Regions from separate parts of the Roseateles agri genome, predicted to be linked through region 2. Evidence: riboswitches for the same ligand, from Rfam matches in the RefSeq annotation. Region 2 holds a riboswitch; the other holds the start of a gene.
The links. Region 2 has a riboswitch for thiamine pyrophosphate ahead of SNE35_RS00250 (TonB-dependent siderophore receptor). Riboswitches for the same ligand answer to the same signal wherever they lie in the genome.
Positions count from the first base shown of each region.

Region 1 (3,398 bases), on a different contig from region 2:
GTGTCGAACACGGGGCTCAGTCCGTAATAGTCAACCGGCGCGCGCTCGGCCGCGATCATCTGCGCGGCGGACTCGATCGACAGGCCGACGATGCTGCCTGGCGGCATCAGGCGCCGCACGTCCTCGGGCGCCATGTCGCGCTGGCCGACGTGCACGCCGTCGGCCCCGCAGGCCAGGGCCACGTCCACGCGGTCGTTGATCAGCAGCGGCACGCCCAGCGGCGCGAGCAGTGCCTTCAGTGCGCGAGCGCGCTCGACGAAGGGCCGCCTGTCCAGCGCCTTCTCGCGCAGTTGCACACAGGTGGCGCCGCCGCGCACGGCGGCCTCGACGACAGCCTCGATGCCCCGCGCGCCGCAGAGCGCGCTGTCGGTCACGAGGTGCAGCCGTAGGTGCTTGTGCAAATCAATTCGCTCAACCATGGATCTTCAGCTTCAGCCGCGCGGTGAAGCTGGCCTCGTCCAGCAGGTGCAGGCCGTCCAGCAATTCGATCTGCATCCGGCCGACGCCGGCACCGGCCGCCTGCGTGCGCTCGGCAGCCATCTCGCCGACGACACCCAGCACGGCCATCGCCGACAAGGTGGCGCGCCAGCGGTCGGGCTGCACCGCGGCGAAGGCGCCGACCAGCGCGCTGGCCGAGCAGCCGACGCCGGTGATGCGAGTCATCCACGGGTGACCGTTGGACAGCACCGCGTGTCGCCCCTGCGCGCCGACGACGTGATCGTCCGCGCCGCTGACGCAGACGGTGCCGCCGATGTCGCGGGCCAGCGCCCGCGCCGCGTCCAGTGCCTCGCCGGAAGCGGCGGAGCTGTCCACGCCGCGCGTGCGCGCCGCGAGGCCCGCCACGCTCATGATCTCGGAGCCGTTGCCGCGCACGATGCTCGGCGCGCCGGCCTGCATCAGCGCGGCGAGCGCTTCGTTGCGGTAGCGCGTGGCACCGGCACCGACCGGGTCGATGACGACCGGGATGCCGCGCCCGCGCGCCGTCTGCAACGCCAGTTGCATCGCGCGGACCCAGTCGGGCTCCAGGGTGCCGATGTTCAGCACCAGCGCTTGCGCGATGCCGGCCATCTCCTGCACCTCTTCCAGCGCATGCGCCATCACCGGCGCGGCGCCGACGGCCAGCAGCGCGTTGGCGTTGTAGTTCATCACCACGAAATTGGTGATGCTGTGCACCAGCGGCGACTGCGCGCGCACGGCCTGCAGGTCGGCCCACAGGTCCGCGGCGCTGATCAGATTGGAAGTCGAGCCCATCGCGATCGTCCTTCGTCAACAAAGCAAAGGGCGGCACGGGCGGAGAGAGGGCTGGGCCATGAGGGGCCGTCGCTTCCCTACGCTGGCACGACCCAGGTCAGGTTCAAAGGGTGTTTCTCAGTCGGCGCCGCCGGGTCCTCGTTGACCCGTCGTGCCGACACCCCTAGCGGTGTGCCCCGCTCGCAGTAGCGGGCGGGGCTGGCGGATTATGAGTCTGTTTGAAAGAATGGCCGCGGCCTTCTTCACAGTCCGGGAGAGCTTCGAGATGAACCTGCCACTGCGCACCGCCCTCGTCACGCTGAGCTTCTTCGCCGGCCTGCCCGCGGCCACGGCGCAGGTGCTCTACAACCCCGCCACCGGCCCGACGAATCCGGCGCTAACGGGCTGGCTCGACGGATCGCTGATCGGCGCCAGCGCCAGCTACGGCAGCAGCGGCGCGCAAGTGAAGCCGTCGGCCGGCAATGCGGCGATCGCGGGCTGGTCCAACTATCCGGCGCTGCTGGCGCTGAACGGCGCGCTGCCGCCGGTGAACGCGGCCTTCCCGGTGCTCGATGCCACGGCCGGCTACACGCTCAGCTTCGACATGGTGCTGTACAGCGAGGACCACAGCGGCAACGCCAACCGCGCCGGTTTCTCGGCGACGCTGATCGGCAGCGACCGCAAGGGCGTGGAGATCGGCTTCCAGAGCGACCGTATCTTTGCGCAGAACCTGGTCGACAACAGCTTCGTTGCCGGCGAGAGCACCAGCGACCCGGCGCTGGTGGCCGCGGCTTTTGCGCCGAACCATCGCTGGGAGCTGGAGGTGCAAGGCGACAGCTACCAGCTGCTGGTCAACGGCCTGCCGGTGCTGTCCAGCGCGCTGCACGACTATTCGAGCTACACCGGCACCGGCGCCAACGCCTACCGGACGCCGAACTTCCTCTTCCTCGGCGACAACACGACGTCCGCCGGGGCCAGCTTCCTGCTGGGCTATGCGGCCATCAGCACCGTGCCGGAGCCGGCGCCGTGGGCGCTGCTGGCGCTGGGCGGCGTCGCGCTGGCAGTGCGCCGCCGCGGCGGCGCTTCAGGCCGCGACTTCAGCTGAAATCGTCGCTGCCGCCGCCACCGACGTCGCTGCCACTGTCGCTGCCGCCGAAGTCGAAGCCGGCGTCGGAGCCGCCGACATCGATGCCGCCACCGTCGTTGCGGCCGAAGCGCTGGTCGTCGTCCACCTCGTGCAGCGAGCCCGAGCCGCCGCCGAAGGCACTGCCGCGGTCGTCACGGCGCTCATGGGCCGAGGCACTACCTGCCAGGATGGAGCCGAGCACCGCGCCGCCGCCGATCATCGCGGCGTCGCGCAGCAGGCTGCCGCCGGCCGTGGGCTGGCCGTAGCCGGGGCCGTAACCCGGTCCATAGCCCTGCCCTTGCCCGCGCGCCGCGGCGACCTGGGCCTCGCGGTCCAGTTGCTCCTGCTGCTCACGGCGCAGGCGCTCGCTCGGGCGTTCCTCGCCGCGCAGCTCGGCCGCCAGATCGCGGGCACGCAGCACCAGCGCCTGCGTGGGGCCGAAGTCGCTGCGCGAGGCCAGGCTGGACTGATGCGCGCTCAGGTCGCTCTTCACCAGGCGGATGCGGTCGTAGTTGCTCAGGCGCTGCGCTTCGCTGAGCGCGGGGTTGGCATCGCTGACGAGCTGGGCGTCGGCCAGGTCCTTGCTCGCGTCGTTCAGCTCGCTGGCCCAGCGCTCGCGCTCCTGCTTCAGCCCGGCGCTGCCCGAGCGGCGCGACACCATCACCAGCACGACCAACAGCACGCCGGCCGCCACGAAGACCCAGAACATGCCGCCGCTGCGGTGCTCGGGTTCAGGTACAGGCTCGCGCCGCGGCTCCGGCGCCGGAACCACTGAAGGCGCCACAACAGCCGGCGTCTCGGCCGCCGCCGTGATGGTCGGGGCACCCACACCCAGCCGCGCCTTCATCTGCGCCAGCTGCTCGCGGTTGCCGGCAAAGCGCTCATTAGGCGCCAGGCGCTCGGCATTGGCCAGCGCGTCGCGGGCTTCCGAGGTCTTGCCCTGCTTCTCCAGCACCTGGGCGTACCAGTAGAAGGCAAGCGCGTTGTCCGGGTGCTTCTTCAGCACCTCGGTCAGCCGCTCCTCGGCCTGCGGCCAGCGGCC
Region 1 is NZ_JAXCLA010000010.1:141,449-144,846, forward strand. It holds gene thiE (thiamine phosphate synthase) at 1-419, opposite strand, end outside; gene thiM (hydroxyethylthiazole kinase) at 412-1,251, opposite strand; TPP riboswitch at 1,309-1,426, opposite strand; gene SNE35_RS27845 (PEP-CTERM sorting domain-containing protein) at 1,517-2,335, shown strand; gene SNE35_RS27850 (tetratricopeptide repeat protein) at 2,328-3,398, opposite strand, start outside.
Region 1: linked by a shared signal. The riboswitch ahead of thiM (hydroxyethylthiazole kinase) and the one ahead of SNE35_RS00250 (TonB-dependent siderophore receptor) in region 2 are both predicted to bind thiamine pyrophosphate.

Region 2 (3,398 bases):
CCGTGATCGTCGGCGCGGGCCCGGTCGGCCTGTTCCAGGTCTTCGAACTCGGCCTGCTCGAGATCAAGGCCCACATCATCGATTCGCTGCCGCACCCCGGCGGCCAGTGCGTCGAGCTGTATCCGGACAAGCCGATCTACGACATCCCGGCCGTGCCCGTCTGCACCGGCCAGGAACTGACCGACAACTTGCTCAAGCAGATCGAGCCCTTCGGCGCGACCTTCCACCTGGGCCAGGAAGTGACCACCGTCCAGAAGCAGGACGACGGCCGCTTCTTCGTCGCCACCAGCAAGGGCACGACCTTCGTGACCAAGACGATCTTCATCGCCGGCGGCGTGGGCTCGTTCCAGCCGCGCACGCTGAAGGTCGAAGGCGTGGAGAAGTACGAAGGCGACTCGATTCACTACCGCGTCAAGAGCCCCGCGCAGTTCGCCGGCAAGAACCTGCTGGTCGTCGGCGGTGGTGACTCGGCGCTGGACTGGGCGCTGAACTTCTGCGAAGGCAACAAGGACGGCAACCCGCACAAGGCCGAGAGCGTGATCCTGCTGCATCGCCGCGATGGCTTCCGCGCCGCGCCGGCTTCGGTCGCCAAGATGCACGAGCTGTGCGAGCAGCACGAGATGCAGTTCCTGGTCGGCCAGGTGAGCGACATCGTCGAGAACGACGGCGTGCTGACCGGCGTCAAGGTCGCCGGCGCCGACGGCGTGACCCGCGTGGTGCCCTGCGATGCAGTGCTGGCCTTCTTCGGCCTGTCGCCCAAGCTCGGCCCGATCGCCGAATGGGGCCTGGCACTGGAACGCAAGCAGATCGTCGTGGACACCGAGAAGTTCCAGACCAACGTGCCGGGCATCTTCGCCGTCGGCGACGTGAACACCTACCCGGGCAAGAAGAAGCTGATCCTGTCGGGCTTCCACGAGTGCGCGCTGGCCGCCTTCGGCGCCGCGCCCTACATCTTCCCGGAGAAGCGCGTGCACCTGCAGTACACGACGACGAGCCCGAAGCTGCACAAGGTGCTGGGCGTGGAGTCGCCTGTGTTCGACTGACGGCACCGTCGATCTGACGTTTTGACCCGACAAGCCGCTCATCGAGCGGCTTGTTCTCTTTCGGGTCGCCGATAGAATTCGCCTCGTGCCGCAGCAATGCGGCGCATTCGCTAGGGGTGTTGGCTGGCAAGCCGACTGAGAGAGTCCCTTTGAACCTGATTGAGGTAATCCTCGCGCAGGGAAGCAAGCAGCATCAGCCGCCGTCGCACCAGCCTCTTTCTCGCTGACGGTTCCGGCCTCATGACTTGCCGACCTGCCATCGCTTTTCGTCACGATGGCAACTCGATTCACACGTACCGCACTCGCTGCCGCCCTGCTCGCCGCCATGGCCGCCCAGGCACAACAGGAGCAGCAGCAGGCCCTGCCGGCCATCACCGTCACCGGCCGCTCGGCCGACACCACGCCGGTGCAGCTCGGCGGCTTCGGCGACGTGCCGCTGGCCAAGCTGCCGATGCAGGCCACCGCGCTGTCCAGTGACCGGCTGAAGGACCTCGGCGTCGATGCGCTCGCCGGCCTCGCGTCCATCGACGCCAGCGTCGGCGATTCGTACAACGCCGAGGGCTACATCAGCTACCTGAGCATCCGCGGCTTCACGATCGACAACCGCTTCAACTACCGGCGCGACGGCCTGCCGATCAACGCCGAGACCGCGCTGCCGCTGGACAACAAGTCCTCGGTCGAGATCCTCAAGGGCACCAGCGGCATGCAGGCCGGCACCAGTGCGCCGGGCGGGCTGGTGAATCTGGTCGTCAAGCGGCCGCAGGCGGTGGACAGCACGGTGTTGAGCCTCGGCTACACCCAGCCCGGCACCGTCGAGGCCTCGATCGACTGGAACAAGCGTCTGAGCAGCGACCTGGGCCTGCGCGTCAACGCTAGCGCCGCGCACCTCGATCCGCAGCTGCGCGATGCCGAGGGCCATCGCCAGATGCTCGCCGCCGCGATCGAATGGAAGGCAAGACCTGGCACCCTGGTCGAGGCCGAGTTCGAGCTGAGCCATCAGAGCCAGCCGGACCAGGCCGCGTTCAGCATGCTCGGCGACCGCGTGCCCGACCCGAAGTCCGTCGACCCGCGCCTGAACCTGAACAACCAGTCATGGACGCAGCCCACCGTGTTCGACGGCCGCACCGGCTCGCTGCGCATCACCCAACAGCTGAACGAAGACTGGCGCGCGCAGGTGCATGCCGGCGTGCAACGCCTGCGCACCGACGACCACCTCGCCTTCCCCTTCGGCTGCTTAGCCGCCGACGGCACCTACTACGCCGACCGCTACTGTCCCAACGGCGACTTCGACCTCTACGACTTCCGCAGCGACGGCGAGCGCCGCGACAGCAGCGCGCTCGACCTGTCGCTGAGCGGCAAGTTCAACACGGCAGGCATGCGGCACGAGCTGACGGCGGGCGTGCTGTTCAGCCGCTTCAAGAGCCGCTTCGGCGACGAGGTCTACACCCTGGTCGGCACCGGCAACGTGAGCGGCCAGGTGCAGCTGCCCGATGCTATCGAGCCCTATGCCGGGAACACCAACCGCGACGAGCGCAGCACCGAGCTCTACCTGCGCGACTCGATCCAGCTGGGCGCTGACTGGCAGGCCTGGCTGGGCCTGCGCCACACGTCGCTGCACCGCGAGAGCGCCCTCACCGACGGCTCCGAGCGGACCAGCTATCCGCAGTCCTTCACCACGCCGTGGCTGGGCCTCAGCTACGCGATCTCGCACGAGCTGATGGCCTATGCGAGCTGGGGCGAAGGCATCGAATCGAACGTTGTGCCGAACCGGCCGATCTACTCCAACCGGGGCCAGGCGCTGCCCGCGATGAAGAGCCGGCAGGTCGAAGCCGGGCTGAAGGCAGGCACGCGTGCCGTGGACTGGTCGCTGGCCGTGTTCGACATCCGCCAGCCAGCCTGGCGCGACAACTGCGATGGCACCGGCGACGCAGGCTCCTGCACCACCGTGGCCGATGGCCGCGCCCACCACCGCGGCATCGAGGCCTCCGCCGACCTGAAGTGGCGCGGCGGCGGCGTGCTCGGCAGCGTCATGCGCCTGCGCGCGCGCAACGAAGACGGCGCCGTCGACCCGACACTCAACGGCCAGCAGCCCGTCAACGTGCCGCAGACGATGCTCAAGCTGCAGGCCCGACAAGACCTGCTCCCCGGCGTGCAACTGCAAGGTGGCCTCGTCTACGAAGGTCGGCGCGCCGTGCTGCCCGACAACAGCGTCTTCATCCCCGGCTGGACGCGGCTCGACCTCGGCGCGCGCATCGAGCAGAACTGGGGCAGCCAGTTGCTGGTCTGGCGCGCCGGCATCGACAACCTAGCCGACCGCCGCGCCTGGCGCGAGTCGCCCTACCAGTACGACCACGT
Region 2 is NZ_JAXCLA010000001.1:58,484-61,881, forward strand. It holds gene SNE35_RS00245 (NAD(P)/FAD-dependent oxidoreductase) at 1-1,043, shown strand, start outside; TPP riboswitch at 1,146-1,242, shown strand; gene SNE35_RS00250 (TonB-dependent siderophore receptor) at 1,318-3,398, shown strand, end outside.